Regions from separate parts of the Promicromonospora sp. NPDC060271 genome, predicted to be linked through region 1. Evidence: predicted binding sites of a transcription regulator. Region 1 holds the regulator's gene; each other region holds the start of a gene.
What was found. The regulator LexA, encoded in region 1, represses DNA repair genes until DNA is damaged. The targets are predictions, from matches to a motif close to TCGAACANNTGTTCGA.
Positions count from the first base shown of each region.

Region 2: the regulator LexA is predicted to act here: its motif matches at 4,308-4,323, upstream of uvrA (excinuclease ABC subunit UvrA).
Region 3: the regulator LexA is predicted to act here: its motif matches at 4,643-4,658, upstream of ruvA (Holliday junction branch migration protein RuvA).
Region 4: the regulator LexA is predicted to act here: its motif matches at 1,769-1,784, upstream of recA (recombinase RecA).

Region 1 covers NZ_JBHXBG010000228.1:109-7,163, forward strand. The annotation lists gene ACFWE2_RS23500 (DUF5302 domain-containing protein) at 1-222, opposite strand, end outside; gene nrdR (transcriptional regulator NrdR) at 368-838, opposite strand; gene ACFWE2_RS23510 (LysM peptidoglycan-binding domain-containing protein) at 958-1,404, opposite strand; gene lexA (transcriptional repressor LexA) at 1,594-2,409, shown strand; gene ACFWE2_RS23520 (L-lactate dehydrogenase) at 2,494-3,483, opposite strand; gene ACFWE2_RS23525 (ATP-dependent DNA helicase) at 3,510-5,576, opposite strand; gene ACFWE2_RS23530 (carbohydrate ABC transporter permease) at 5,649-6,536, opposite strand; gene ACFWE2_RS23535 (carbohydrate ABC transporter permease) at 6,538-7,055, opposite strand, start outside.
Region 2 covers NZ_JBHXBG010000063.1:3,115-10,301, reverse strand. The annotation lists gene ACFWE2_RS11810 (OsmC family protein) at 1-309, opposite strand, end outside; gene ACFWE2_RS11805 (MarR family winged helix-turn-helix transcriptional regulator) at 358-819, opposite strand; gene ACFWE2_RS11800 (nitroreductase/quinone reductase family protein) at 870-1,319, shown strand; gene uvrA (excinuclease ABC subunit UvrA) at 1,333-4,278, opposite strand; gene ACFWE2_RS11790 (tetratricopeptide repeat protein) at 4,430-7,187, opposite strand, start outside.
Region 3 covers NZ_JBHXBG010000111.1:7,788-14,974, forward strand. The annotation lists gene ACFWE2_RS16970 (hypothetical protein) at 1-431, shown strand, start outside; gene ACFWE2_RS16975 (NUDIX hydrolase) at 457-999, shown strand; gene ACFWE2_RS16980 (Abi family protein) at 1,263-2,369, shown strand; gene pdxT (pyridoxal 5'-phosphate synthase glutaminase subunit PdxT) at 2,431-3,063, shown strand; gene ACFWE2_RS16990 (YebC/PmpR family DNA-binding transcriptional regulator) at 3,144-3,905, shown strand; gene ruvC (crossover junction endodeoxyribonuclease RuvC) at 3,996-4,562, shown strand; gene ruvA (Holliday junction branch migration protein RuvA) at 4,718-5,347, shown strand; gene ruvB (Holliday junction branch migration DNA helicase RuvB) at 5,340-6,374, shown strand.
Region 4 covers NZ_JBHXBG010000205.1:1,925-9,111, reverse strand. The annotation lists gene ACFWE2_RS22665 (regulatory protein RecX) at 1-359, opposite strand, end outside; gene recA (recombinase RecA) at 394-1,614, opposite strand; gene ACFWE2_RS22655 (DUF3046 domain-containing protein) at 1,875-2,111, opposite strand; gene ACFWE2_RS22650 (DEAD/DEAH box helicase) at 2,180-7,187, shown strand, end outside.

The DNA.
Region 1 (7,055 bases):
GGACTTGCGGCGGAACATCTTCTGCACAGGGCCGGTCGTCTCCGAGCCGTGCACCGCACCGGTGTTCACATCGCCCGCGGAGGTCCGGCTCCGGGCCGCGTTCTTGCGGTCCAGAGCTTCCTTGAACTTCGCCTTCGCGTCCGTGCTCGGCGCTGTCGCGACCTTCGGCGCTTCAGCGCCCTTGGTCTCGGCCACCTCGGCATTGGGCTTCTCGTCCGTCACACCGATCACCTCCTCTTGTTCCGGGGGTCCCTCGATCGGGTCCGTCGTCGGCCCCAGCCTGCACCACCGCACCGCCAGGTGCCAACATTTTTGGAGACCACCGAGGCGACCGCTGCCGACGGCGGTGCGGCGGGCCCACGGACTCCTAGGCCTGAGCGGCCGCCCGCTCGGCGCGCTCGGCACGGAGCGAGGTGATCGCGCTCTCGAAGTCCTCGAGCGAGTCGAATGCCTGGTAGACGCTCGCGAACCGGAGGTAGGCCACCTCGTCGAGCTCGCGGAGCGGGCCGAGGATGGCGAGGCCCACCTCGTACGCGTCGATCTCCGCGCTGCCGTTGCTCCGCAGGGTCTCCTCGACGCGCTGGGCCAGGATCGCCAGGTCGTCGTCGCTCACCGGGCGTCCCTGGCACGCCTTGCGCACACCCGCGGCGACCTTGTCGCGGCTGAACGGCTCCGTGGCGCCGGAGCGCTTGACCACGGAAAGGCTCGCGGTCTCCACGGTGGTGAACCGCCGGTTGCAGTTCGGGCACTGCCGTCGGCGCCGGATCGACAGGCCGTCGTCGGCAGTCCGCGAGTCCACCACACGCGAGTCGGCGTGGCGACAGAACGGGCAGTGCATGCTCACTCCTGCGTGGTCGACCATCGACCGGAGGCCTCCGGTCGCGCCCCGACCGTAAGCGGGCAAACCACCCCCTTGCAACATAGCCGCAACATTCGTCGGCGAATCGAGGCCTTCGGTCACTCCTTGGGCAGGAGCAGCAGCTCCCCGACACGCACGCTGCCCGTCGACATCTCGTTCAGCTCCTGCAGCCTCGCCACCGCGTGACGCACGTCCTCGCCGGGCCTCGCGACCTCCTCGGCGAAGCCCCAGAGCGTCTCACCCGGCTGGACCGCGTGCACCCGGACCTCGACGGGTTCCCCGGGGGAGCTGGCGACCGCCGTGGCCCCCCACGTGACCATCGGAGCGAGCAGGAGCATGGCCAGCAGCACGAGGACCACGCGGCCGCGCCGGGTGAGCCGCAGGCCGGCCAGGCCCAGCCGGTCGGCGAGCGTGCGCCCTTCCGTCGGGGTGTACGCACGAACCGCGGCCGGTCGGGCCGCCGGCGTGTACGCCCGGCCATACGACGGCGCATACGCCGGTTCATACGTCGGGGTGTACTGCCGCAGCGGGATCACGTCCCCCATGGCCCCTCCTCGAAGTGTGCAGAGCTTTCGTCGTTCATACAAGCGTTCGTCGAACGCCCGTACCATTGTGTAGCACGAGACACCGTCCATGTCGAGACACGCTCGAACATTCGTTTGAGCCGAGCGCATTTGTGACCTAGAGTGGGTAGCGCACAGGAGAACATTTGTCGGAACGGGAGGGGCACGGGCATGACGGGACGGGACGGGACCAGCGACACGAGAGCCGTCGACACGGCAGCCTCCGGCGTCGCCACGCTGGACGCGCCAGGCGACAAGGCGGTCGCCGACGTGCACACGATCTCGCCGACAGACCGCCTCACCGAACGGCAGCGCCTCGTGCTGGACACGATCCGGCAGTCGTTCGAGACGCGGGGCTACCCGCCGTCGATGCGCGAGATCGGCGAGGCCGTCGGGCTGGCCAGCCCGTCGAGCGTCAAGCACCAGCTCCAGATGCTCGAGAAGAAGGGCTTCCTGCGCCGCGACCCCAACCGGCCGCGCGCCATGGAGCTCGTGGAGCCGATGGCCGAGCAGGTCGACAAGCCGACACGCGGCGAGATCCACTGGCCCGAGCCACGCCGTAGCGGCCAGGTCCACTGGGGTGGCTCCGTTCCCGACGACGCCGGCACCCCGCCGCCGTCGTACGTGCCGCTCGTCGGTCGTATCGCGGCCGGTGGCCCCATCCTTGCCGAGCAGGTCGTCGAGGACGTGTTCCCGCTCCCCCGCCAGCTCGTGGGCGACGGTGAGCTGTTCCTCCTCAAGGTCGCCGGCGACTCGATGGTCGACGCCGCGATCTGCGACGGGGACTGGGTGGTCGTACGACAGCAGAACGTCGCGGAGCAGGGCGAGATCGTCGCCGCCATGATCGACGGCGAGGCCACGGTCAAGACGTTCAAGCAGACCGACGGGCACGTGTTCCTGCTGCCGCAGAACCCTGCCTACGAGCCGATTCCCGGTGACGAGGCCCAGATCCTCGGCCGCGTGGTCGCGGTGCTGCGCAGCCTCTGACGGGACCGCGAGGTGGAGCACCTGTCCACCTCTGCAAGGTGAGCCTTGCGAAGGGTGGACAGGCGCTCTACCTCGCCAGTCTTGTCAGAAGCCGAAGCGCCTCTGCACGGCCCGCACGCTGTCCGCCGAGGCACGAAGGCCGGCCAGCTCGTCGTCGGACATCGGCACCCGCACGTTGTCCGTGACACCACGCCGGTCCACGAGGGACGGCACGGACAGGCACACGTCACCGATGCCGTGGTAGTCGTCCAGCAGCGAGGACACCGGCATGATCCGGCCCTCGTCCTTGAGCACCGCCTCGATGATGCGGGTGGCAGCCAGGCCGACGGCGTAGTTGGTCGCCCCCTTGCCGGCGATGATCCGGTACGCGGAGTCGACCACCTCGCGGTGCACCTCGGTGCGTACAGCGGCGTCGAGCGGCGGGTTGCCGCCCAGCGGCTCCCAGTCGAGCAGCGGCACGCCGCCGATCGACGCCGAGCTCCACAGCGCGATCTCCGAGTCGCCGTGCTCTCCGGCGATGTACGCGTGCACGTTCCCCACCGCCACGCCGCAGCGCTCGGCGAGCACGACGCGCAGCCGGGAGGAGTCCAGGACGGTGCCGCTGCCGAACATCCGCTCGCGCGGCAGGCCGGAGATCTTGAGCGCCGCGTAGGTCACGACGTCGACGGGGTTGGTCACCATCACGTACGTGGCGTGCGGGGCGACGTCGACCAGGCCGGGCAGGATCTCGCGCATCAGCCCGATCGTTCCCTCGGCGAGGTCGATGCGGGTCTGCCCGGGCTTCTGCTTCGCCCCGGCGGTCACGACGACGACGTCGGCGTCCGCGCACACCGCGACGTCGTCCGAGCCGATCACCTGCACCTGGGGCGTGAACATGAGGCCGTGCCGGAGGTCGAGCACCTCGGCCTCGACCTTCGCCCGGTTCACGTCGTGCAGGGCGATGGTCCGCGCCGAGCCCCGCGCGAGCGCGGCGAAGGCGAGCGTGGAACCCACCGCGCCGGCGCCCACCACCGCGAGCTTGGTGGTGCGGGCGCCGGAGGACCGTGCGGCCGGGATGTCCGAAAGGGCTGCCATACCCCCAGACTAGGTGTCGAGCCAGATCAGGTGTCGAGCCTCGCCAGCGCGGCGCGGACCAGCGCGGAGTCGGTCGTCGGCCAGAACCCGGGCATCGAGCGGGTGAGGAACGACGCGTAGCGGGCGGTCGCGAGGCGCGGGTCGAGGACCGCGACCACTCCCCTGTCGTCCTTGCTCCGCACGAGACGCCCGGCGCCCTGCGCGAGCAGCAGCGCCGCGTGCTGCGCCGACACCGCCATGAACCCGTTGCCGCCCGCCTGCTCGATCGCGCGGGCACGCGCTGCCTTGACCGGGTCGTCGGGGCGCGGGAACGGGATGCGGTCGATCAGGACGAGCTGGCACGACGGGCCGGGCACGTCCACGCCCTGCCACAGGGACAGCGTGCCGAACAGGCACGCCTGCGGATCCTCGGCGAACTCGCGCACGAGCGTCGGAAGCTGGTCGTCGCCCTGCGCCAGGATCGGGAGGTCCAGCCGCTCGCGCATGGCCTCGGCCGCGGCGTTCGCGGCACGGCGCGAGGAGAAGAGCCCGAGCGTGCGACCCCCAGCCGCGGTGATCAGCTCCGCGATCTCGTCGAGCTGCGCCTCCGTCGTCGGCTCGCGACCCGGCGCGGGCAGGTGCCGCGCGATGTACAGGATGCCCTGGCGCGGGTAGTCGAACGGGCTGCCGGCGTCGAGGCCCTGCCACGGCGGGGCGTCCGCGCCGTTGAGGCCGAGCGTGCCCGCCACCGGCTCGAACGTTCCGCCGAGCGCGAGCGTGGCCGACGTGAAGACGCCCGTCGCCTCGCCCAGCAGATGGGTGCGGATCAGTCCTGCCACGTGCAGCGGCGCGGCGTGCAGCCGGGTCACGTTGTCGCCGAAGCTGCCCCAGGCGTTGTCCGGGCGCGAGCACCACAGCACGTCGGCGGTCGTGTCCTCGGATGCCATGCGCTCGGCGGTCTCGAAAAGCTGCAGCATGGCGCCCTGGGCCATCTTCAGGCCGGGTTCGGGCTGGGCGGGGGCCTGGCCCTTGCCGCCGCTCGCCTCCGGCTTCAGCGCGCTCAGCACCTCGCGGGCCGCGTCGCGCACCGCGCCGACCGCCAGGCGCAGCTCGTCGGGCAGGCCGCTCGGGAACCGTTCGGCGGGGGCCGTCACCAGCAACGTCCCCAGCGCCTGCGCCGCGGCGTCCAGGGCGTCGGTGTTGGTGCCCGCGTGCCGCCGCGCCAGGCGTGCGGCGTTCTCCACCGACGCCATGGACAGGTCGACGGTCGCCGAGGACGTGACCCGGTCGGTGAGCTCGTGCGCCTCGTCCACCACCACGACGTCGTGCTCCGGCAGGACGCCCGGGCTGCCCGTGGCCGCGATGCCGAGCATCGCGTGGTTGGTCACGACCACGTCAGCCTCCCGGGAGGCGGCCCGCGCCTTGTCGGGGAAGCATTCGGCGAGCATCGGGCACTTGCCGCCCAGGCACTCCAGCGCCGTCACGGACACCTGGCGCCAGGCCCGGTCCGGCACGCCCGGGACCAGGTCGTCGCGGTCTCCCGACTCCGTCTCGTTCGCCCACTCGTGCAGGCGGCGGACATGGTCGGCGAGCGTCGCGCCGTCGTCCCTGCGCCGGCCGCGAGCGCCGCCGGAAGCCGCGGGCTCCTCGGTGCGCGGGTGGTCCTCGCCGCCGGGCAGGTCGAACAGGGTGGGCTCGTCGGCGGGGTACCCGCCGCCGATCTTGTGCACGCACAGGTAGTTGTGCCAGCCCTTGAGCAGCGCGATCTTCGGTTCGCGCGGGAGCTGCGGCGTCACAGCCCTGGCCACGAGCGGCAGGTCGCGCGTGATGACCTGGCGCTGGAGGGCCAGGGTCGCCGTCGAGATGATGACCTTGCTGTCGGCGGCGACCGCGTGCCGGACGGCGGGCACGAGGTAGCCGAGCGACTTTCCGGTGCCGGTACCCGCCTGGACGAGCAGGTGCTCGCCCTTCTCGATGGCCTCGCCGACCGCGACGGCCATGCGGTGCTGGCCGTCCCGGCGCCCACCGCCCAGCTCACCGACGGCGAGGTCGAGAAGTTCCTCGACCTCGGGGATGTCGGTGGTTTGGGGAGGGGCGTCGGGAAGGCTGGTCACACGTTCGATCCTAAGCCGGACCACCGACACGCACCCCGTCTCGTCCACAGGTGCCGGCGGCCGGCCGAGGGGTTATCCCTTGACCGCGCCGCCCAGTCCGGCGCCGCTGAGGAACAGGCGCTGGAAGGCGAGGAAGAGGGCGATCGGCAGCACCGTGGAGATCGCGAGCGCCGCGAGGAACACGTCGAGCTCCAGGTACGGGGCGATGGCGGGCAGCCGGACGGAGAGCGGCTGGTGGACCGGGTCCGGGAGGACCAGCAGCGGCCAGAGGTAGTCCTTCCAGGCGGCGATGACGGCGAACACCGAGACGACGCCGAGGATGGGCTTCGACATCGGCAGCACGATGCTCCACAGCAGCCGGAGGGGTCCGGCGCCGTCGACGCGGGCGGCCTCGAAGATCTCCCGCGGGAGGCCGTCGAAGAACCGCTTGACGAGCAGGACGTTGAAGGCGCTGGCGCCCATGGGCAGCCAGACCGCCCAGAACGTGTTGAGCAGGCTGATGTGGACGAGCGGGACGTCGAGGATGGTCAGGTACAGCGGTACGAGGAGCACGACGGACGGTACGAAGAGCGTCGCGAGCACGAGCCCGAGGATCACGTTGCCGTACCGGGGCCGCAGCACCGACAGCACGTAGCCGCCGGTGGTGGCCACCAGGAGCTGGAAGAACCAGGCGCCTGCCGCGACGACGAGCGTGTTGACGAAGTAGTGGTCGATCTCGGCCCGGTTCCACGCGGTGGCGAGGTTGGCCCAGTCGACCCCGGTGGGGAACAGCCCGAGCGGCTCGCGCAGGGTGTCCTGCGTCGGGGTGACGGCGGCCTTCGCGAGCCAGAGGATCGGCCCGAGCCCGACGACGACGAGGGTGACCAGCAGGCCGCCCTGCAGGACGCCGAGGGCGGCCCGTACGCTCGGCCGGCGCCGGTCGTGGGCCGAGACGATGCCGCGTTCGGCGGTGGCTGCCATGTCAGCTGCTCCAGGGTCGGGTCACGCGGAAGTACACCGCGGAGAGGACGGCAAGGACGCCCGCGAGCATCAGGCTCAGGGCGGTCGCGGCACCGTAGTTGCCGCCGAGGCTGCTCCCGAACGCGTAGTCGTAGATGAGCATCAGGATCGTGAGGGTCGCGTTGTTGGGGCCGCCCCCGGTGAAGAGGAACGGTTCGAGGAACACCTGTGAGGTGCCGATGATCTGCAGGATCAGCGTGATGAAGAGGACGCCGCGCAGCTGCGGGAGGGTCACGTGCCAGACCTTGCGCCACACGCCGGCGCCGTCGACCTCGGCGGCCTCGTAGAGCTCGGTCCGCACTCCGACGAGCGCGGCGAGGTAGATGATCACCGTCCCGCCCGCGGCGGCCCAGGTCGCTTCGAGGACGAGCGACGGCATGGCGCTGCCGGCGTCCTGGAGCCAGGGGTAGGGGCCGAGCCCGACCCAGCCCGCGATGGTGTTGAAGACGCCGGTGTCGGAGGCGTCGTAGAAGAACTTCC
Region 2 (7,187 bases), on a different contig from region 1:
GCCGCGCGACTCGACGCGCATGGTGCCGGTCGCCGCATCGGTGTACTCGCGCACGACCAGGCCCGACTCCGCCGCCAGGTGCAGGAACCACAGCATGTGGCACTGGCTCAGGCTCGCGACGAAGAGCTCCTCCGGGCTGTTCCGGGCCGGGTCGCCCCGGAAGGCCGGGTCGGCCGATCCGAGCAGGGGCGGCTTGTGCGGCAGGTCGATCTCGTGGTCGCGGGAGTACGAGGTGTACGACGTCGTACCCGCATCCCCCGCACCCGTCCATCGCACCGTCACGGCGTAGTCATGCGTGGCTCCGCTCATGGGCCCAGCGTAGCGGCTGGTGCCCTCGATCACACCGCGGTTCCGGGCTCACCCCATCGCCCGGATCCTGGCCGCCTGCTCGAGCTGCAGCGCGTACCCCCGCTCCAGGAAGTCGATGATGACCTCCAGCTCCGCGACCGTCCGACGACGCAGCTCAGCCGTCCCGTCTTCCGCGACCGGCCCGTAGACGCTCTCGACCCGCTGCTCGGCGGCCGCCGTGAGGGTGACCGTGACCCGCCGGCGATCGGCGGGGTCGGGCTCGCGGACGACGTACCCGTGCTCCACCAGCCTCTGGACGGCCGCCGTGGTCGCGGCCGGACTCAAGCCGGTCGCCTCGGCGACCTGCCCCGCCGTCATCCTTCCCCCGGCGTCCACCAGCTCTCCGATGATCCGCAGATCGGTGCGGATGATCCCGAACGCGTCCGCCGCCGCGTCGTCGACGACGTCAGCTGCAGCACCGAACCGTTCCACCGCCTTCGCGGCCCGCTCGACCAGTGATTGCTTTGACACCCGAACTATTCTACGCTCGAAATAATAATTTCGACGACCGAAGGAATCCGATGTCCCGCCACTCCCCGCTCCCGACGTGGCTGCCGACCGCCAACCGCATCGTGAAGGCCCTCCAGCGACTCGGGCTACCGCTGGGCACCATCCACGTGCTCACGGTGCCAGGGCGCGTCTCGGGCGCCCCGCGAGCGACGCCCGTCTCCCCCCTGACGGTCGACGAGCACCGTTATGTGATCGCCGGGCTCGCCGAGTCGGACTGGGCCCGCAACGCGCGGCACGCCGGCCACGGGCAGCTCGCCCGCGGCCGGCGTCACCACCGCGTGGACCTCCGCGAGGTCACGGACCCCGAGCTGCGGCGCACGGTCATGCGTGCGTTCCCCACGCAGGTACCCCACGGCGTCTTCTTCTTCCAGGAGATCGGCCTGGTCAGCGGCCCCGACCCGGACGAGTTCGCCGCTGCCGCCGACGACGTGGCCGTGTTCGAGATCCGTGCCACGAGCTAGCCGCGTCCGATCGTCAGGCCGTGGCGCCCGCCTTCGCCTTGGTCGCGCTCCTCGCCGCGGGCTTGCGCTTCGGCCTGCCGTTCGCCGGCGGCAGCACCGGGACCTCGCCGGCCTGGGCGTGCACCTCGAGGATCTCCGCGAGGTACGTCCCGGTGTGGCTCTCGGGCACCGCCGCCACGGCCTCGGGCGTGCCCTGCGCGACGACGTTACCGCCGCCGCTGCCGCCCTCCGGCCCCATGTCGATCACCCAGTCGGCGTTCTTGATGACGTCGAGGTTGTGCTCGATCACGATGACCGTGTTGCCCTTGTCGGCCAGCGACTGCAGCACGCCGAGCAGCCGGCGGACGTCCTCGAAGTGGAGGCCCGTCGTCGGCTCGTCCAGGACGTACGCCGACCGGCCCGAGGACCGCTTCTGCAGCTCCGCCGCCAGCTTGACGCGCTGCGCCTCGCCACCGGACAGAGTGGGCGCCGGCTGCCCGAGCCGCACGTACCCCAGGCCGACGTCGACCAGGGTGGACAGGTGCCGGGAGATCGCCGGGAACGCCTTGAAGAACTCGGCGGCCTCCTCGATCGGCATGTCGAGCACGTCGGCGACCGTCTTGCCCTTGAAGTGCACCTCCAGCGTCTCGCGGTTGTACCGCGCGCCGTGGCAGACCTCGCACGGCACGTAGACGTCCGGCAGGAAGTTCATCTCGATCTTGATGGTGCCGTCGCCCGCGCACGCCTCGCAGCGGCCGCCCTTGACGTTGAACGAGAACCGGCCAGGACCGTAACCACGGACCTTGGCCTCCTCGGTCTCCGCGAAGATCTTGCGGATCCGGTCCCAGACGCCCGTGTACGTGGCGGGGTTGGATCGCGGCGTACGCCCGATCGGCCCCTGGTCCACGTGCACGACCTTGTCGAGCTGGTCCAGACCCGTCACGCGCCGGTGCCGCCCCGCGACCCGCCGCGCACCGTTGAGCTGGTTCGCCATGACGGTGTACAGGATCGAGTTGACCAGGGTGGACTTGCCGGAGCCGGACACGCCCGACACGACGGTCAGCACCCCGAGCGGGAACGACACGTCGACGTCGCGCAGGTTGTTCTCGTGCGCGCCGATCACCGTGACCTGCCGGTCGTGGTCGATCGGCCGCCGCACGGCCGGCACCGGGATGGAGCGCCGCCCGGCGAGGTACGCGCCGGTCATCGACTCCTTCGCCTCGAGCAGGCCCGCGTAGTCACCCGAGTGGATGACCTTGCCGCCGTGCTCGCCCGCGCCCGGGCCGATGTCGACGATCCAGTCCGCCGCGCGGATCGTGTCCTCGTCGTGCTCGACGACGATCAGCGTGTTGCCCAGGTCGCGCAGGCGGGTCAGCGTGTCGATCAGGCGGCGGTTGTCCCGCTGGTGCAGCCCGATGGACGGCTCGTCCAGCACGTACAGGACACCAACCAGCCCGGAACCGATCTGGGTGGCCAGCCGGATGCGCTGGGCCTCGCCGCCGGACAGGGTGCCTGCCGGGCGCTCCAGCGTGAGGTAGTGCAGACCGACGTCGAGGAGGAAGCCGAGCCGCGCGTGGATCTCCTTGAGGACCTCGGTCGCGATCTGCGCCTCGCGCACCCCGAGCACGATGCCCTTGAGGAACTCGGCGGCCTCGCCCACCGGCAGGCGGCTGACGTCGGCGATGGACAGCCCGTCGATCTTGACCGCGAGCACCTCCGGCTTGAGCCGCGCGCCACCGCACGTGGGGCACGGCACCTCGCGCATGTAGGCCTCGTACTTGTCCTTGGACAGGTCGGAGTCGGTCTCGCGGTGCCGGCGCTCCAGGAACGTCACGGCACCCTCGAACCCGGTCGAGTACTGCCGTTCGCGACCCCACCGGTTCTTGTACTTGACGTGCACCTTGTGGTCGCGCCCGTGCAGGATCGCGTCCCGCGCCCGCTGGGGCAGCGCCCGCCACGGCACGTCCATGGAGAACTTCATCTCCTCCGCGAGCGCCGTCAGCACACGCTCGAAGTACTCCGACGACGTCTGCGCCCACGGGGCGACGGCGCCGCCGCGCAGCGTCTGCTCGTCGTCCGGCACGATGAGGTCGGGGTCGACCTCCAGCCGGAAGCCGATGCCCGTGCACTCCGGGCACGCGCCGTACGGTGCGTTGAACGAGAACGTCCGCGGCTCGATCTCGTCGAGCGCGAGGGGGTGCTCGTTCGGGCAGGCCCGCTTCTCGGAGAACTTGCGGGTGCGGGTCAGGTCGTCGACGTCGGCGTCCACGAGCTCGATCATCACGAGGCCGTTCGCCAGGGTCAGCGCGGTCTCGACGGAGTCCGTCAGCCGGCGCTGCACACCGTCGCGCGCCACGAGCCGGTCCACGACGACCTCGATGTCGTGCTTGAGCTTCTTCTCCAGCGTTGGCGGGTCGGTGAGCTGCACGACCTCGCCGTCGACCCGGGCTCGCGAGAAGCCCTTGGCCTGCAGCTCCTTGAACAGGTCCGCGTACTCGCCCTTGCGGCCGCGCACGACGGGTGCCAGCACCTGGTACCGCGTGTTCTCGGGCAGCTCGAGGATCTGGTCCACGATCTGCTGCGGCGTCTGCGACTGGACCTTCTCGCCGCACACCGGGCAGTACTGCGTGCCGGCGCGCGCGAACAGCAGACGCAGGTAGTCGTAGACCTCGGTGATGGTGCCGACCGTGGAGCGCGGGTTGCGGTTGGTCGACTTCTGGTCGATCGACACCGCGGGCGACAACCCCTCGATGAAGTCGACGTCCGGCTTGTCCATCTGGCCGAGGAACTGGCGCGCGTACGCGGACAGCGACTCGACGTACCGGCGCTGCCCCTCCGCGAAGATCGTGTCGAACGCGAGCGACGACTTGCCGGAGCCCGACAGCCCCGTGAACACGATGAGCTGGTCCCTGGGCAGGTCCAGGGAGACGTTCTTCAGGTTGTGCTCTCGGGCACCCGAGACGACGAGGCGATTGCTCACAGAGGCATCCTAGGGCGACCCACTGACATTCGCACGCCTGTTCTAGGAAACGGGACGAGGATCACGCTGACGGACTCGTCACACCCGGCCCGACACCCGACGCGGAACCCGCGCGACACCCGCGCGACACCCGCCCGGCGCCCGCAGGGCCTCAGCGCACCGCCCGGCCGTCGGAGACACCCGACCGGCGTACGCGGGCCTGCAGGTCGAGGGCCCGCAGGAGGTCCTGCTCGTGCGCGTAGGACCCGTCGACGAGCCGGCGCCGGACGTCCACGACCTCCTGGGCGTACTCGGCCGCGGAGTCCAGCATGTTGAGGTCGAGGTGCACCGAGGCCATGTTGGAGAGGGCGGAGGCGAGACCTGGCAGGTGGAGGTCGGGGCTCCGGCGCGCGAGCCCGCGGCGGACGCGTACGGCCTCCGCCGTCGGCTCGACGCCTTCCTCGGGGCGCCCCGCGTCGATGAGCGCGGCGCCGAGGTTCAGCAGCGCGTCGGCGAGGTCCGGCTCGAAACGTTCGGGGTCGTGGGCGGCGAGCAGCCGCAGCTGGGCCACAGCCTCCTCGGTGGGCGCGACGGCGTCCTCGGCCCGGCCGAGCTCCGAGTAGAGCACCCCCAGGTTGGACAGCGAGCGCGCCAGGTACTCCTCGCCCGGGTGCCCCTCCGCCGCCAGGCCGCGCCGGATCGCCACCGCCTCCTGCTCGAGGGGCAGCGCCTCGTCCGGCTCCCCGGCACGCGAGTGCGTGACCGCGAGGTTCGACAGCGAGGCGGCGAGCATCCTGCGGAACCGCGCGGGGTTCTCGCGCGCGAGCCGACGGCGCAGCAGCACGGCCTCGCGCTCGAGGGATATCGCCTCGTCCAGGTCGCCGAGCCGGGACCGTACCGCGCCCAGCGACGCGAGCGTGTAGGCGAGCGTCCAGGTGTGCGCGGCGGGATTCTCGCGGGCGAGCTGGCGGCGCAGGGCCGCGGCCTCGCCGAGCGGCTCGATCGCCTCCCGGTCACGGCCGAGCGCCGCGTACGAGTTGGCGAGGTTCGTCAGCGCGAACCCGAGCTCCTGCCGGTACCGCTCGGGCGCCTGCAGCACCATCCTGCGGCTGAGCTCGACCGCCTCCAGCGCGAACGCGGGGGCCTCCTCCGGGCGGCTCTCCGTGAGCGTCACCGCGCGGTTGGACAGGGCGGTCGTCAGGAAGACGCCCCACTGCCGCGGGTCGCGCCGCACCAGGTTCCGGAGGATCGGGAGCAGCTCCATGAACCGCGCGTCCTCCTCCTGGGGAGGACCCGTGTCGCTCAGGACGACGGTCAGGCTCATCAGGACGCGGGCCAGCTCGGCCTCGATCCAGCCGGTGTCCCGTTCGTCCGCCGCCCGGGTCAGCTCGACCGCCTCGAGCTGCGCGGCCAGCGCGTCCTTCGTCATCCCGGCTCGCCAGTGTGCGACGCCGAGGGCGTTGATCGCCCCCACCAGGGCCGTGCGGTACCGGTCCGGGTCGCCCGCCGCGAGGCGGCGCCACGCGGCGACGGCCGCCTCCAGCGCGTCCAGCGACTCGGCGAGGCGCGCGTCGTCCCTGAGCGCCATGCCCAGGTCGGTGAGCGCCTCGGCCCGGCCCGCCGCGTCCCGGGCCGCCGCGACCGACCGCTCGGCCCTGTCCACGTCGTCGGTCGACACGTCCATCACGCCGCGGGGCTTGAGCAGGAACGACGTCCGCAGGGCGCGTGGGTCGTCCCCGTAGGAGTCGGCCGCGCGGCGCAGGAGCTCCGCCGCCAGCGCGCCGACCCCCGGCGTCTCCGACAGCTCGATCTCCAGCCGGCGGGCCACGTGGACCACGCGCAGCGCCGCCTTCCTGGACAGGCCCCACGTGCACGAGCCGACCAGGGCGACCGACCGCCCGAACCGGTCGGCGATGAGCACGTCCCCGACGCGGCCGTGCCCGACGGCATTCGCCTCCAGCCCCGTCACCGGACGCTGCAGGCCGAGCAGCCACTGCGTACCGGCGCGGCCGGGCACCCCGGGGACCACCCTGCGCAGCACGTCGCGCACGCTCGCCGCGTCGTCGGCACCCAGCAGGCACACCGCGGCCACGACGTCCTTGACCTCGTCGACGGTCAGCTCGAGACCGGCCTCGCGCGCCGACCGCGTCCACGAGCTCGCGGCCACCTCGAGGAGACCGCGCACCGGGTTCAGCTCGGTGGCCGGGACCTGGATCCCTGCCGCCCCGAGGGCGGCCAGGGCCGCGGCGGCGTGCAGGTCGATCACACGAGTCCCGCCGACCGGTTCCGGCATGCGCACGGCGGACACGCCGGGGTTCTCGACGCCGAGGCACTCGGCGAACGCGGCGGTCGCGGCCTCCAGCACCGCGCGGTCCGGCAGGCCGGGCGCCAGTGCCAGGTCCAGCGGGACCTGCGTCGCGCCGTCCCGCTCGAGCAGCGGCCACAGCATCGAGCCCCAGCGCAGCCGGCGCAGCCACTCCCCCGCGACCCGGGCCAGCAGGAGGACGCGAACGCGGCCACGGCCGGGGCGGGCCAGGGCGTCGAGCATCGCGCCGAGGCCCAGCCGGGTCGCCGCGTTGTCCACTATGAAGAGCACGTCGCCCGGCGGCCGTGCGCGGACCGTGGCGGCCTCCCTGCCGCGCGGCACGGGGACGACGGTCCAGCCGGACTCGCCCAGCCGGCTGCCGAACTCGTTCGCGAGGCGGGTCTTGCCGAAGCCGACGGGAGCGACGATGAGCCGCAGGCTGATCGACGCCGGGCTCTCGGCCCACGTGCGGAGCTCGTCGAGCTCCTGCTCGCGACCCATGAAGGGGACCACGGCCCGGGCCGGGTCGAGCAGGGCGGTCGGGCGCCGGATGCCGTCCAGCGGCTCGTCCGCAGCAGCCGTGAGAGGGCCGCGGCGGACCACCGTGCGGGCGGCCCGGACCGCG
Region 3 (7,187 bases), on a different contig from region 1:
TCGGGCTGGCCGCCTGTGGTGGACCCGGCCCGGGGCCGAGCGGCCCTGCCGGGGCGAGCGGCCCGTCGTCGGGCACCGCGTCCACGATGCCCGACGACGAGCCGGCCGCCGCCGACGGCACGAACTACGACGCCTGCTTCGACGCCACCTGCGAGGTCGTCGTCGAGGCGGGGACCGAGATCGAGCTGGACGAGGAGCTGGACTGGGAGATGCCGGCGGGCCTGACGGTCGGCGGCTGGGGCCTGCTGACCGTCGACGACATAGCCGACGGTTCCGTCGGGCTGACGCTCTCCGGCCAGGGCGCGTCGGGCGGGGGCAGCACGGCCACGATCATCACCGCGGACGGTACCGAGTACTACCTGAACGGGATGCTGGTCGACGCCGTCGCGGCGCCCGACGGCCAGGTGGTGCTCGGCCTGAGGTGGGGCTGACGGCGTCCCGGTTATCCTGACCCGCATGTCCATCACCTCCGCCCTCGGCGACGACTGGGTCCCGGCCTCGGACGGCGTCCGCGAGCGTTCGGCGGCTCGCGTCATCCTGCTGGACGCCGAGAACCGGGTGCTGGTGATGCGCGGGCACGACGTGAACCAGCCCGAACGGTCCTGGTGGTTCACGGTGGGTGGCGGCATCGACGCGGGGGAGACCCCCGAGCAGGCGGCGCTGCGGGAGACCCACGAGGAGGTGGGCATCACGCTCTCCGCCGGTGACCTGGTGGGTCCGGTGCTCACGCGGACGGGCATCTTCGAGTTCTTCGCCGAGACGTGCCGCCAGCACGAGGTCTTCTACCTCGCGCGGACGACCGAGGCGGTTGAGGTGACGGCCGCCGGCTGGACCCCCGCCGAGCGCGAGCTGCTCGACGAGATGGCCTGGCTGACGACGGCGGAGCTGCGCGGCCAGCCGCTGGAGGTGTTCCCGCCCGAGCTGCCCGACGTCGTCGACCACCTGGTCGCGGGCTGGGACGGACAGGTCCGGCACCTGGGCGAGCAGTTCGACGACTGACGGCGCCGCCTGCGCGTCGCAAGGCAGGTGTGTTGCGCCAGCGTCGGGCTGACCGTATCGTTGCTGGCAACACGACCGGCCCCTCTGATCGCCCTGCGATCACGGGCCGGTCTTCATGTCTTCTTGACCCGCGGTTCGACCAGCCTGCTTTCAACTAGAGGAATTGGTCCCGCCTCGTTAACCTCGAACGCGCCATCAGTGGGCGTATTCATCGCTCCTGGGCTGCATATGGCGTGAAATTATCGCAACTTCGAGGAAACGACGTGCCCCACTACATCAAGCCTCACCTATCGAGCCAGCAGCAGGCGGCGCTACTGCGACAGCGCGGTATGCGGCTCGACGAAGCTACTTGCCTGTTCGCGCTGGGGCAGATCGGATACCACCGACTCAGTGGCTACTGGTACCCGTACCGCGTCGTCGATCGGGCCGCGTCGTCCCGCGAAGGCCGTCCGATACGCGCGGTTGACGTCAGTGCTGGAACGGACTTGGCTCAGGTGCTGCGGGTCTACGAGTTCGATCGGAAGCTCAAGCTTCTGACCATGGACGCGATCGAACGAATCGAAGTTGCTGTCCGTGTAAGGGTCACCGATGCCCTGGGTAGACGTGGGCCGTTTGCGCACCTGGACCCTAGCCATCTCGACAAGCGGTTCTGTATGCCGGGCCAGGGGCGACCATCACGGCACTCCGGCTGGATTGCCAAGCTTCGTGGGCACCAGGCGCGGTCCGCAGAGGAGTACGTGCAGCACTACGGGAAGAAGTACGGCGGCGATCTGCCGATCTGGGCCGCGCTCGAGGTCGTCGACTTCGGTGCCCTCTCGGTCCTTTTCCAGGGGCTGAAGCGGCGTGACCGCGACGCCATCGCGCTCCAGCTCGGTGTCGTCGATCGGTCGGGAACGGGTGACGGGTCCGTCCTTGCCAACTGGCTGCGAACCTTGAATCTCGCGCGGAACACGTGCGCGCACCATGCGCGGCTATGGAACAGGCACTTCACGGACACGATCCGGGTGTCGGCGCTTCGCGGCATCAAGGAGCTTGAGCACCTTGCCGACCTTGAGCATCGTGATCGTGCTCGGTTCTATCCGGCGCTCATGATCCTCTGGTTCCTGATGGAGAAGGTCTCGATGGACGGCGCTTGGAACGCCGAGCTCGTGGACCTTCTCTGCGGGTTTCCTGCCGATGGGGTGGTGTCCCTCGCTGACATGGGATTCCCAGTCGGTTGGGAACGCCAGATGCAGTCTCCGCGTCTGTGGGTTCCGGGGAGCGACCTCACAGGCATCCCGCCGATGCGCCCTGGCAACGCCGCGGAGTTGTCGGCGGATGCCGCGAGTGTGAGGGACGACGGCGTTGGTGATTCCCGGGAGCTGGTCTGATCCTGAGATCCACAGCGAGGCGGGCCAGTCCTCGGGTGACCACTGCGGCGCCGTAGAATGGATGGTTGTGAGTACACCGACCATCGGCGTCCTCGCCCTGCAGGGCGACGTCCGTGAGCACCTGACCGCCCTGGAGTCCGTCGGCGCGCACGCCGTGTCCGTCCGGCGCCCGGCCGAGCTGGCCGCCGTCGACGGGCTCGTGCTTCCCGGCGGGGAGTCCACGACCATCGACAAGCTGCTGCGCATCTTCGAGCTGCGCGACCCGCTGCAGGCCCGGATCAAGGAGGGCCTGCCGGTGTACGGCTCGTGCGCGGGGATGATCCTGCTCGCCGACCGGATCCTGGACGGGACCGCCGACCAGCAGACCGTCGGCGGCATGGACGTGGTCGTGCGGCGCAACGCGTTCGGGCGGCAGGTCGACTCGTTCGAGACGGACCTCGACCTCGTGGGTGTCTCCGACGGTGGTCCGGTACGCACCGCCTTCATCCGCGCCCCCTGGATCGAGGAGGCCGGGCGCGACGTCGAGGTGCTCGCACGTATCCCCGCTGTGGATACGCAGGGCCGTCCTGTGGCGGCCGCCGGTAGGATCGTCGCAGCACGGCAGGGCCCGCTGCTCGCCACCGCATTCCACCCCGAGATCACGGGGGACACGCGAGTGCACGGGTTGTTCGTCGGCATGGTTACGGGTGGCTGAGCGCTTCGCCCGCTACCGTTCGACGCCACTGAAGACGTCACAGCAAGAGCCATCGGAAATGCAAGGAGTCAGGTAGAGGCATGTCAGGTCACTCCAAGTGGGCCACGACCAAGCACAAGAAGGCCGCGATCGACGCCAAGCGCGGCAAGCTCTTCGCGAAGCTGATCAAGAACATCGAGGTCGCGGCGCGCACGGGTGGCGGCGACCTCGCCGGTAACCCGACGCTGTTCGACGCGGTGCAGAAGGCGAAGAAGTCGTCGGTCCCGAACGACAACATCGACCGCGCGCTGAAGCGCGGTTCCGGCGAGGGCGCCGACGCCGTCGACTACCAGACGATCATGTACGAGGGCTACGGCACCAACGGCATCGCGGTGCTGGTCGAGTGCCTCACCGACAACAAGAACCGCGCGGCCTCCGAGGTGCGTCTGGCGTTCAGCCGCAACGGCGGCAACCTCGCCGACCCGGGCTCGGTGTCGTACCTGTTCTCCCGCAAGGGCCTGATCGTGGTCCCGAAGGCCGACGGCGTGGGCGAGGACGAGGTCATGCTCGCAGCGCTCGACGCCGGCGCCGAGGACGTGACGGACCAGGGCGAGGTCATCGAGGTCCTGACCGAGGCCACCGACCTGGTGTCGGTGCGAACCGCCATCCAGGAAGCAGGCATCGAGTACGACTCAGCCGACGTGATCTTCCACCCCTCCATGCAGGTCGAGGTGGACGTCGAGGGCGCTCGCAAGATCATGCGCCTCATCGACGCGCTCGAGGACAGCGACGACGTGCAGAGCGTCTACGCGAACTTCGACGCGAGCGACGAGGTCATGGCCGCTCTCGACGAAGAGGACTGACGCACCTGCTGGCCGGTCCTGCCCGCTGACGAGCCCGCTCGTCGGCCGAGCCTGTCGAGCCCCGGCCCGGCGCCATGAGAACCTGACGCCATGCGCGTACTAGGGGTCGACCCGGGCCTGACCAGGTGCGGAATCGGTGTGGTCGACTCCCTGCCCGGGCGCCGGGCACGGATGGTCGCGGTCGGTGTGATCCGCTCCGAACCGGAGCTGTCCACCGACCTGCGGCTGCTCAGGATCGCCGAGGGTCTGGACCTGTGGCTCGACGAGCACGTGCCCGACGTCGTCGCGGTCGAGCGGGTGTTCGCGCAGCACAACGTCGGCACCGTGATGGGGACCGCCCAGGCGGCGGGCCTGGCCATGGTGGCAGCGGCCCGCCGGGGTGTGCCCGTCGCCCTGCACACGCCGTCGGAGGTGAAGGCGGCGGTGACCGGTTCCGGCCGCGCCGACAAGGCCCAGGTGACGACGATGATCACCCGCATCCTCGACCTCTCCGAGGCACCGCGGCCCGCCGACGCCGCCGACGCGCTGGCCCTCGCCGTCTGCCACCTGTGGCGGCCCGCCGGAGCGCTGCAGGGCGGCGACCGGCACGAGCTCACCCCCGCGCAGCGCGCCTGGGCCGCCGCGGAACAGGCAGCGAAGCAGCGCCCCCGTCGCTGAGCCCTCGGCCGCCGGCCGGGGCGCTGGCACGTACCGGCGGCGTGGTGCGGGGGAGCGGGTGGTCCGGCTTGTTAGGGTCGTCGCACGACTGTTCGAGTGGGTCTCGACGAGCTGGACCATCGAGGCCCCATCCACGACCCGAGAAGGGGGACCCCGTGATCGCCTCGCTGACGGGAACCGTGGCCCATGTGGGCCTGGACCGCGCGGTGGTCGACGTCGGCGGCGTCGGCTATCTCGTGCACGCCACGCCCACCACGCTGGCCACGCTGCGCGTCGGCGAGACGGCCGGCGTCGCGACGAGCATGGTGGTCCGTGAGGACTCGATGACGCTGTACGGGTTCGGCGACCCCGACGAGCGCGACGTGTTCGAGGTGGTGCAGACGGTGTCCGGCGTCGGGCCGCGCCTGGCGCTCGCGATGCTCGCCGTGCACACCCCGGACGCGCTGCGCCGGGCGGTCGCCGGTGAGGACCTCGCCGCGCTCACCCGGGTCCCTGGCATCGGCAGGAAGGGCGCGCAGCGCATCGTTCTCGAGCTGGGGGACCGGCTCGGGCCGCCGTCGGGGGCGCTCACGGGTAGCGGGGCGGCGGCCGAGCCCGCCGCGAACGCGGGCGACCACTCCGAGCGCGTGGTCGAGGCCCTGGCAGGGCTCGGCTGGCCGGCCAAGCAGGCCGACGACGCCGTGGCGAAGGTGCTCGCCGACGCCGGGACCGACGCGATAGCGGCCGACGAGGTCGCGACGACGCTCCGCGCCGCGCTGCGCCTGCTGGGAGGACACCGTGGCTGAGGTCTCGGCAGGCTCGGCCACCGGCGAGCGGGACCGCATCGTCACGCCCGGCGCCGACGAGGTCGAGCGGGCCGCCGAAGCAGCGCTCCGGCCCAAGCGGCTCGACGAGTTCGTCGGCCAGCGGGTGGTGCGCGACCAGCTCTCGCTCGTGCTGCAGGCGGCGGTCGCGCGCGGCAACCCGCCCGACCACGTCCTGCTGTCCGGCCCGCCCGGTCTCGGCAAGACGACCCTCGCGATGATCATCGCGGGCGAGCTGGGCTCGCACCTGCGACTCACGAGCGGCCCCGCGATCCAGCACGCCGGCGACCTCGCCGCCGTCCTGTCCTCGATGGAGGAGGGGGACGTGCTGTTCATCGACGAGATCCACCGGCTGGCCCGCCCCGCCGAGGAGCTCCTGTACGTCGCGATGGAGGACTTCCGCGTCGACGTCATCGTCGGCAAGGGTGCGGGCGCCTCGGCGATCCCGCTCGCGCTGCCGCGGTTCACCGTCGTCGGCGCCACCACGCGCTCCGGCCTGCTGCCCGCCCCGCTCCGGGACCGCTTCGGCTTCACCGGGCACATGGACTACTACTCGCCGGAGGAGCTGGAGCGCGTGATCCTGCGTTCCTCCGGGCTGCTCGGGGCACACCTGGAGCACGCGGCGGCGCACGAGATCGCCGGCCGCTCGCGCGGCACCCCCCGCATCGCCAACCGCCTGCTGCGCCGCGTGCGCGACTGGGCGCAGGTGCGCGGCGACGGGCGCCTCGACCTGCACGCCGCGCGGTCCGCGCTCGAGGTCTACGAGGTCGACCCCATCGGCCTGGACCGGCTCGACCGCGCCGTGCTCACCGCGCTGTGCACCCGGTTCGGCGGGGGACCCGTCGGGCTCAGCACTCTGGCCATGACCGTGGGCGAGGAGGCGGAGACGGTCGAGACCGTCGCAGAGCCCTACCTCGTGCGCGAGGGCCTGATCGGACGCACACCGCGCGGCCGCGTGGCGACTCCCGCGGCCTGGGAGCACTTAGGGCTCACTCAGCCTAAATTTTGACTTTCCTTGACCCTTCTTGGGTGGTGTGACAAGGTCTGTGCCACCACATTCTGTTCTACGAGGGGGAACTATGCGCAGGTTCTTTCGCCTTGCCTTGACCTTGGTCTTCACTTCGCCGCTGCTGTTCTTCGGTGTGCCAGCGAACGCGGATGTAACTGACTGTGTGAAATCGCCGGACGATGGTGCGATGTCGTGCATCCACGCTCCCATGAACAGCGGCAAGGCCGGCATCTCCACGAGCGACGAAGCGTGTGACTCACGTGGACCCGTCACTCACTACAAGATCGGGAGCGACTCGTGGCGCACTCACCGAAATGCGAACGGGTGTAACACCACTACGCAGGTGGAATCGACGCGCTCCGCGCCAGTTGGGACTCTCATCCAGTACTACAGCTGCAACGTGAATACCAGCTCGGGCGACAGCAGTTGCTCAGGGACGCGGTCCTTCCGCGTCCGGTAGTGCCGCGGGTGCGTGGGGACAGTCGCACCCCACGCACTCCCGTTCCTGAACCGCTTCGGTCCGTATCCACGATTGTGCAGACGTGACAGTTGGCGTCTACCGCTCGGAAGATGTGGGTGTGAAGACCGCGCACACCTCGTGGCCCGGGAAGTCGGCGCGCCAGATCACCAGCGAGCCGTCCCGCCTGATCTCCCTGCTCCCGGTGACCGTACGACTCATTGGGCCGATGTGTTGAAATCGCACCAAGCTGTTGCGGCGTGCGCGGTAGCTCTGGCTGCTGAGCCCGAACAGTCGGCCGGGCGGCGCCCGAGCGCTTGGGTCACGGCAGTGTTGCCGGCCGAACCACTACAGGC
Region 4 (7,187 bases), on a different contig from region 1:
ATCCCGCGCCGCGCGAGGCCGCGCTCGGCGTGGCGGGTGCGGACGATGGTCTCCGCGTAGGTCGCGTCGTCCACCAGGCCCACCTCGTCGAACCTGTCGAGCACCTGCACGACGACGTCCTCCGGGTAACCCTTGCGGGCCAGCGACTGCTCGAGCTCACGCCGGGACTTCTGCGCAGCGGTCAGGATCTTGAGAACCGTCTCGCGGGCCTTCTCGACGGCCTCGTCGCGGCTGATCTCGCCGGACTCCAGGCGCTCCGCGACGGTCTTGCGGGGTGCCCGGTCGGCGCTGCCGCGCCCTCCCCGGCTCCTCGCCCGGCCACCCTCCCGAGCGGCCGGATGGCCCCGACGCTTCCCCACGCCGGGACCATCCGCTGGATCACCGTACTGCACGTCAGAACGGCGCCTTCTCGGCGGCTGCTTCCGCCTTCTCGGCGGTCTTCGACGCCACCGGCTTGGTGGCCTTCGAACGTGCGGTGGTCGACCTGGTGGCCTTCGCCGTGGTGGTCGTCCGGGAGGACGAGCTCGCCGCCGCGACGGTACCCGTGGCCGGTGCGGTGTCGGTGGCGGAGGTCACCGCGGTGGCACCCGCGTCCTCGACCGCCGGCGCGTCGACCTTCGGGCCGACGCCCAGCTTCTCCTTGACGCGCTTCTCGATGTCGTTGGCGAGGTCGGGGTTGTCCCGCAGGAAGGCGCGTGCGTTTTCCTTGCCCTGGCCGAGCTGGTCACCCTCGTAGGTGAACCACGAGCCCGACTTGCGCACGAAGCCGTGCTCCACGCCCATGTCGATCAGGCCGCCCTCGCGGGAGATGCCGTGGCCGTACAGGATGTCGAACTCGGCCTGCTTGAACGGCGGCGCCATCTTGTTCTTGACGACCTTGACCCGGGTACGGTTACCGACCGCGTCCGTACCCTCCTTGAGGGTCTCGATACGCCGGATGTCGAGGCGGATCGACGCGTAGAACTTCAGCGCCTTGCCACCGGTGGTGGTCTCGGGCGAACCGAAGAACACACCGATCTTCTCGCGGAGCTGGTTGATGAAGATCGCGGTGGTGCCGGACGCGCTGAGCGCACCGGTGATCTTGCGCAGGGCCTGCGACATCAGGCGGGCCTGGAGACCCACGTGGCTGTCACCCATCTCGCCCTCGATCTCAGCTTTCGGCGTCAGCGCCGCGACGGAGTCGATGACGATGATGTCGAGCGCGCCGGAGCGGATCAGCATGTCGGTGATCTCCAGCGCCTGCTCACCGGTGTCGGGCTGCGAGACCAGGAGGGCGTCGGTGTCGACGCCGAGCTTCTTGGCGTAGTCCGGGTCGAGCGCGTGCTCGGCGTCGATGAACGCCGCGATGCCGCCCTGGCGCTGCGCGCTGGCCACCGCGTGCAGCGCGATGGTCGTCTTGCCCGAGGACTCCGGGCCGTACACCTCGATGACGCGGCCGCGGGGCAGGCCACCGATACCGAGCGCCACGTCGAGGGCGATCGCGCCGGTCGGGATCACCTCGATGGGCGCACGGGTCTCGTCGCCGAGGCGCATGACCGAGCCCTTGCCAAAGCTGCGGTCGATCTGGGCGAGGGCCGCTTCGAGGGCCTTGTCGCGATCTGCTGGTGCGGGCATGTGCAACACCTTCGGTTTCGGGGCGCTCTGTGCGCCGGCATGGATGGCTCTGTACGTCGTTGCCGACCGTACGCGGAGCCACTGACACGGACGCCTTCTCCGGCCGCCGCCTGTGGACGACGTTCCGAAATCCGTGCCTGTGGTCAAAGTCTAGCCGAACGCGTGTTCGAGGCAAGGCAGGACACGTCGGTGTGTCGTACGGCATCTCGTCGGTGCGGTCGCTCCGGCGACCGGGCGGCTCCAGGGCCGTCGGTCGCGCCTCAGCGGCGGGGCGGCGGTGCCTGCCGGTACTTGTCCTTGCCCCACCGCTCGGCGTCGGGCACGTCCAGCGCGTCGCACAGCGCGTGCCACACGTCACGCGGTTCGTCGCCGTCCTCCAGCGCGGCGGCCGGGGTGCGGCCGTCGAGCGCGGGCAGCACCTGCTCGCGCGCGAGGGCGCGCCCGTAGCCCGGGCCGAACACCTCGTCGACCAGCTGCCAGAAATCCCGTTCGCGCACCGGTCAACCCTACGTCTCCCCCTGCGCACCCGGTGAACTCCGGGCCGGTGTCAGTGGTCAGGGACACAATGGGGTCCATGGCAACGCCCGACGACCCGCTCTCCCGGTTCGGACCCGCGACCCGCGCGTGGTTCACCGGGGCGTTCGCGCGGCCCACCGCCGCCCAGGCCGGCGCGTGGGACGCCGTCGCGCGCGATCAGCACGCGCTCGTGGTCGCGCCGACCGGTTCGGGCAAGACGCTCGCGGCGTTCCTCTGGTCGATCGACCGGATCATGTCGGCTCCCCCGCCCGAGGACCGGTCCCGTCGCTGCCGCGTGCTCTACGTGTCACCGCTCAAGGCCCTCGCCGCCGACGTGCAGCGCAACCTGCGTTCCCCGCTCACCGGCATCCGGCAGGCCGCGGCGAGGGACGGCGTGGCCGTCCCGGACGTCACGGTCGGCATGCGCACGGGCGACACGCCGGCCAACGAGCGCCGCTCGTTCGCGACCCGGCCCCCGGACATCCTCGTCACGACGCCGGAGTCGCTCTTCCTCATCCTCACCTCGGCGGCGCGCGCCGGGCTCGCCGGGGTGGAGACCGTGGTGCTGGACGAGATCCACGCCGTAGCGGGCACCAAGCGCGGCGCGCACCTCGCCCTCAGCCTGGAACGCCTCGACGCGCTGCTCGACCGGCCGGCGCAGCGCATCGGGCTGTCCGCGACGGTGCGCCCGGTGGACGTCGTCTCCCGGTTCCTCGGTGGCGGCCGGGCCGACGACTCGGCCCGCGAGGTCGCCGTCGTGCAACCGCCGTCGCACAAGGAGTGGGCCATCGACGTGGTCGTGCCCGTCCCCGACCTCGCGGACCTCGACAGCGCGCCCGCCACCGGGCCGTCCGACACCGCGGCGTCGCCGGGCGACGAGATCGACCTTTCGGGCGAGGCCACACGTCCGCTGCGCAGGGCCTCCGTCTGGCCGCACGTCGAGGAGCGCGTGGTCGACCTCGTGGCCGACCACACCTCGACCATCGTCTTCACCAACAACCGGCGGGGCGCCGAGCGGCTGACCGCCCGGGTGAACGAGGTGTGGGCGCAGCGCCAGGGGCTGGAGGTCGCAGACCCGGCGAGCACCTGGGCCGCGCTGGTGCCGGGACAGTCGGGCACCAGCGCCGGCCTGCCCCGTCCCGTGCCCGGACAGCGCGGCCTGCCCGAGGCCGTGCCCGGCAGGGACATGACCGCCGACGGCCAGGGCGGGATGATCCTGGCGCGCGCCCACCACGGGTCGATGAGCCGCGCGGAGCGCACACGCACCGAGAACGAGCTCAAGGAGGGCCGGCTGCCCGCCGTGGTCGCCACGTCGTCCCTGGAGCTCGGCATCGACATGGGCGCGGTGGACCTGGTGGTCCAGGTCGGTGCGCCGCCGTCGGTGGCGAGCGGCCTGCAGCGCATCGGGCGCGCGGGCCACCAGGTGGGCGCGGTGTCCAAGGGTGTGGTCTTCCCGATGTTCCGCGGCGACCTCGTGCCGGCCACCGTGATCGCCCAGCGCATGCGCGCGGGCGAGATCGAGCACATGCACGTCCCCGCCAACCCCCTCGACGTCCTGGCGCAGCAGGTGGTGGCGGCGCTGGCCGTCGATGACTGGGCGGAGGAGGAGCTGCTCGCTCTCGTCCGCCGGTCCGCGCCGTTCACGCACCTCGGCGACGCCACCTGGCGGGCCGTGCTCGACATGCTCGCCGGCCGCTATCCCAGCGAGGACTTCGCGGAGCTGCGCGCCCGCATCACCTGGGACCGCGCAACAGGCATGCTGCGTGGCCGGCCAGGAGCCCTACGGCTCGCCGCGACGAGCGGCGGCACCATCCCGGACAAAGGCGCCTACGGCGTCTTCCTGGCGACCGACGCGCCGGACGGCGCGGCCCCCGGCGATGCCCTCACCGACGCGGTGACGGGCGGCGGTGCCCGCATGCGCGGCGGCAAGCGGGTCGGCGAGCTGGACGAGGAGATGGTCTACGAGTCCCGGGTCGGCGACACGTTCACGCTCGGGTCGAGCACCTGGCGCATCCAGGAGATCACCACCGACCGTGTGCTGGTCACCCCGGCGCCGGGCCTCCCCGGACGTCTGCCGTTCTGGAAGGGTGACGCCCAGGGCCGCCCCGCCGAGCTCGGGCGTGCGGTCGGCGCGTTCGTCCGCGAGGCCGACGCCGCCCTGGCCGCCGACCCCGAGGCCGGGCGCAAGCACCTGCGCGACGCGGGGCTCGACACCTGGGCCGCGGACAACCTGGCCGCCTACCTCATCGAGCAGCGGCAGGGCACCGGACGGGTGCCCGACGACCGGACGGTCGTCGTGGAGCGGTTCCGCGACGAGCTCGGCGACTGGCGCGTGGTGATCCACTCGCCGCTCGGTGCACGGGTCCACGCGCCGTGGGCGCTCGTGATCTCCGCGCGCCTGCGGGCCCGGTTCGGTCTCGACGTCGCCGCCATGCACTCCGACGACGGGATAGTGCTGCGGCTGCCCGACTCCGGCGGCGGCTGGGACGGCGACACGTGGGACGTGGGCGCCGCCGCCTCGGCGGACGGCGAGACCGGCGCGCGGCCCGAGCACACGCCCGGCCGGGTCACGCTCGAGGACCTGCTCCTGGAGCCGGACGAGGTCCTCGGCGCGGTCCGCGACGAGCTGGGCTCGTCGGTGATGTTCGCGGCCCGGTTCCGCGAGGCCGCGGCTCGCGCGCTGCTGCTCCCCCGCCGGCGGCCCGACAAGCGGCAGCCCCTGTGGCAGCAGCGCCAGCGCTCCGCCCAGCTGCTGGAGGTGGCCAGCCAGTTCCCCGACTTCCCGATAGTGCTGGAAGCCGCCCGCGAGTGCCTGCAGGACGACTTCGACGTCGCCGCCCTGGCCGACCTCATGCGCGAGATCGCGGCCGGCGGCGTGCGGGTGGTGGAGGTCACGACCCCCACGCCCTCACCCTTCGCCCAGTCTCTCCTGTTCGGCTACACCGCCCAGTTCCTGTACGACGGCGACGCACCGCTGGCCGAGCGGCGTGCGGCCGCCCTCTCGCTCGACCCGGAGCTGCTCGCCGAGCTGCTCGGCGAGCAGGGGTCCGCGGACCTGTCCGACCTCCTGGACCCTGGCGCCGTCGAACGCACGGAGGCCGAGCTGGCCGGGCTGGCACCCGACCGCCAGGCCCGTGACGCCGAGGGCCTGTGGGACCTGCTCCGTCGCACCGGTCCGCATCCGCTCGACGCGCTGCAGGCACGCACCCGCGAGGAGGCACGGCACGCGGTCGAGCACTGGCTCGACGAGCTGGAGGCCACCCGCCGCGTGATCCGCATCCGGTTCGCCGGCACGGAGCAGTGGGCCGTCGCGGAGGACGCGGGCCGGCTGCGGGACGCGCTCGGCGTGGCGCTCCCGGTGGGCATCCCGGAGACGTTCACCGAACCCGTGCCCGACCCGCTCGGTGATCTCCTGCGCCGCCACGCCCGGACGCACGGGCCGTTCGGCGCCGCCGCGGTGGCCCAGCGGTTCGGGCTGGGCGTCGCGATCGTCGTGCACGCGCTTGCCCGGCTGGAGGGCGACGGCGTCCTCGCACGCGGCAGCCTGCGCCCGGGGTCGCTGGGCGGTACCGGCGACGAGTGGTGCGACCCAGGGGTCCTGCGCCTGCTGCGGAGGCGTTCGCTCGCGGTGCTGCGGGCCGAGGTGGAGCCCGTCGAGCAGGAAGCCCTCGGCGCCTTCCTGCCGCGCTGGCAGAACGTCTCCACGGGCCTGCTGCGGGGTGCGGACGGGCTCGTGCAGGCGATCGAGCAGCTCGCGGGTGCCGCCGTCCCGGCGTCGGCCCTGGAGACCCTGGTGCTGCCCGCACGCGTGACCGACTACTCCCCCGCGCTCCTCGACGAGCTGACGGTCGCGGGCGAGGTCCTGTGGGCCGGGCACTCCCGCCTGCCCGGCTCGGGCGGCGGGGACGGACTGGTCTCGCTCCATCTGGCCGACGGCGCCCCGCTCACCCTCCCCGCGCTCGAACCGGTCGAGGAGGAGAGCCTGCTGGACTCCGAGCTGCACCGTGCGGTGCTTGACCTGCTGACCGGTTCGGGCGGCTTCTTCCTGCCCCGCGTGGCCGAGCTCACCGGCGCGGAGCCGGGCGCGGTGCTCGACGTGTTGTGGGACCTGGTCTGGGCCGGGCAGGTCACGAACGACGGGCTGGGCGCCCTTCGGGAGCGGATCGGTGGCGCCGGTGCCCACCGAGCGCCGCGGACGGTCGCGCGCGCCCGGCCGGTGCGGCGCTCCCGGTTCGCGGTGTCGCCCGGGCGGCCTGCCTCGGCCCTCCGGGCGAGCACGTCGGTACCGGGCGGCGGTGGTCGCTGGGCGGCACTTCCGATGCGGGAGGCAGACCCGACCGTGCGGGCCCACGCGCTGACCCAGGTGCTGCTCGAACGGCACGGCGTGCTCACGCGGTCCGGCGCGGCGGCCGAGGGTGTCGGGGCGGGCTACCGCGACGTGTATCGGGTGCTGTCCGGGCTGGAGGAACGTGCGGCGGTGCGCCGCGGGTACTTCGTCGAGCACCTGGGCGGTTCCCAGTTCGCGCTGCCTGGCGCCGTCGACCGCCTGCGGGTCGACGCGCAGGACCGCACCCGGATCATCGAGGCCGAGCTGGAGGTCGCCGAACGAACGTCGGCCGTCGCGACCAGCACGGGCGCGAGCAGCACGAGCGGCGCGGTGGTGCTCGCCGCGATGGACCCTGCCAACCCCTACGGGGCCGCGCTCGCCTGGCCTGCCGGGCCGCACGGAGCAGCGGGCCCAGCGACTGACGGCGCGGCCGCCGGCCTGTCGGGCGGCACGTCGAGCACCGAGTCCGGCGGCAGGGCCGGGGGCGTCGTCGGCCCCGCACCGGACGGCCCCGCACCGGACGGCGCCGGGGCGTCGGACGGAAGCCCCGGGAACAGGGCCGTCACGGCGCACCGTCCCGGCAGGAAGGCCGGGGCGGTGGTGGTGCTCACCCACGGCGACCTCACGCTCTTCGTGGAGCGTGGTGGGCGCACCGTGCTGTCGTTCAGCGAGAGCCCCGCACGGCTCGCGGTCGCGGCCGACGCGCTGGCCCGTACCGTCCGCGAGGGCC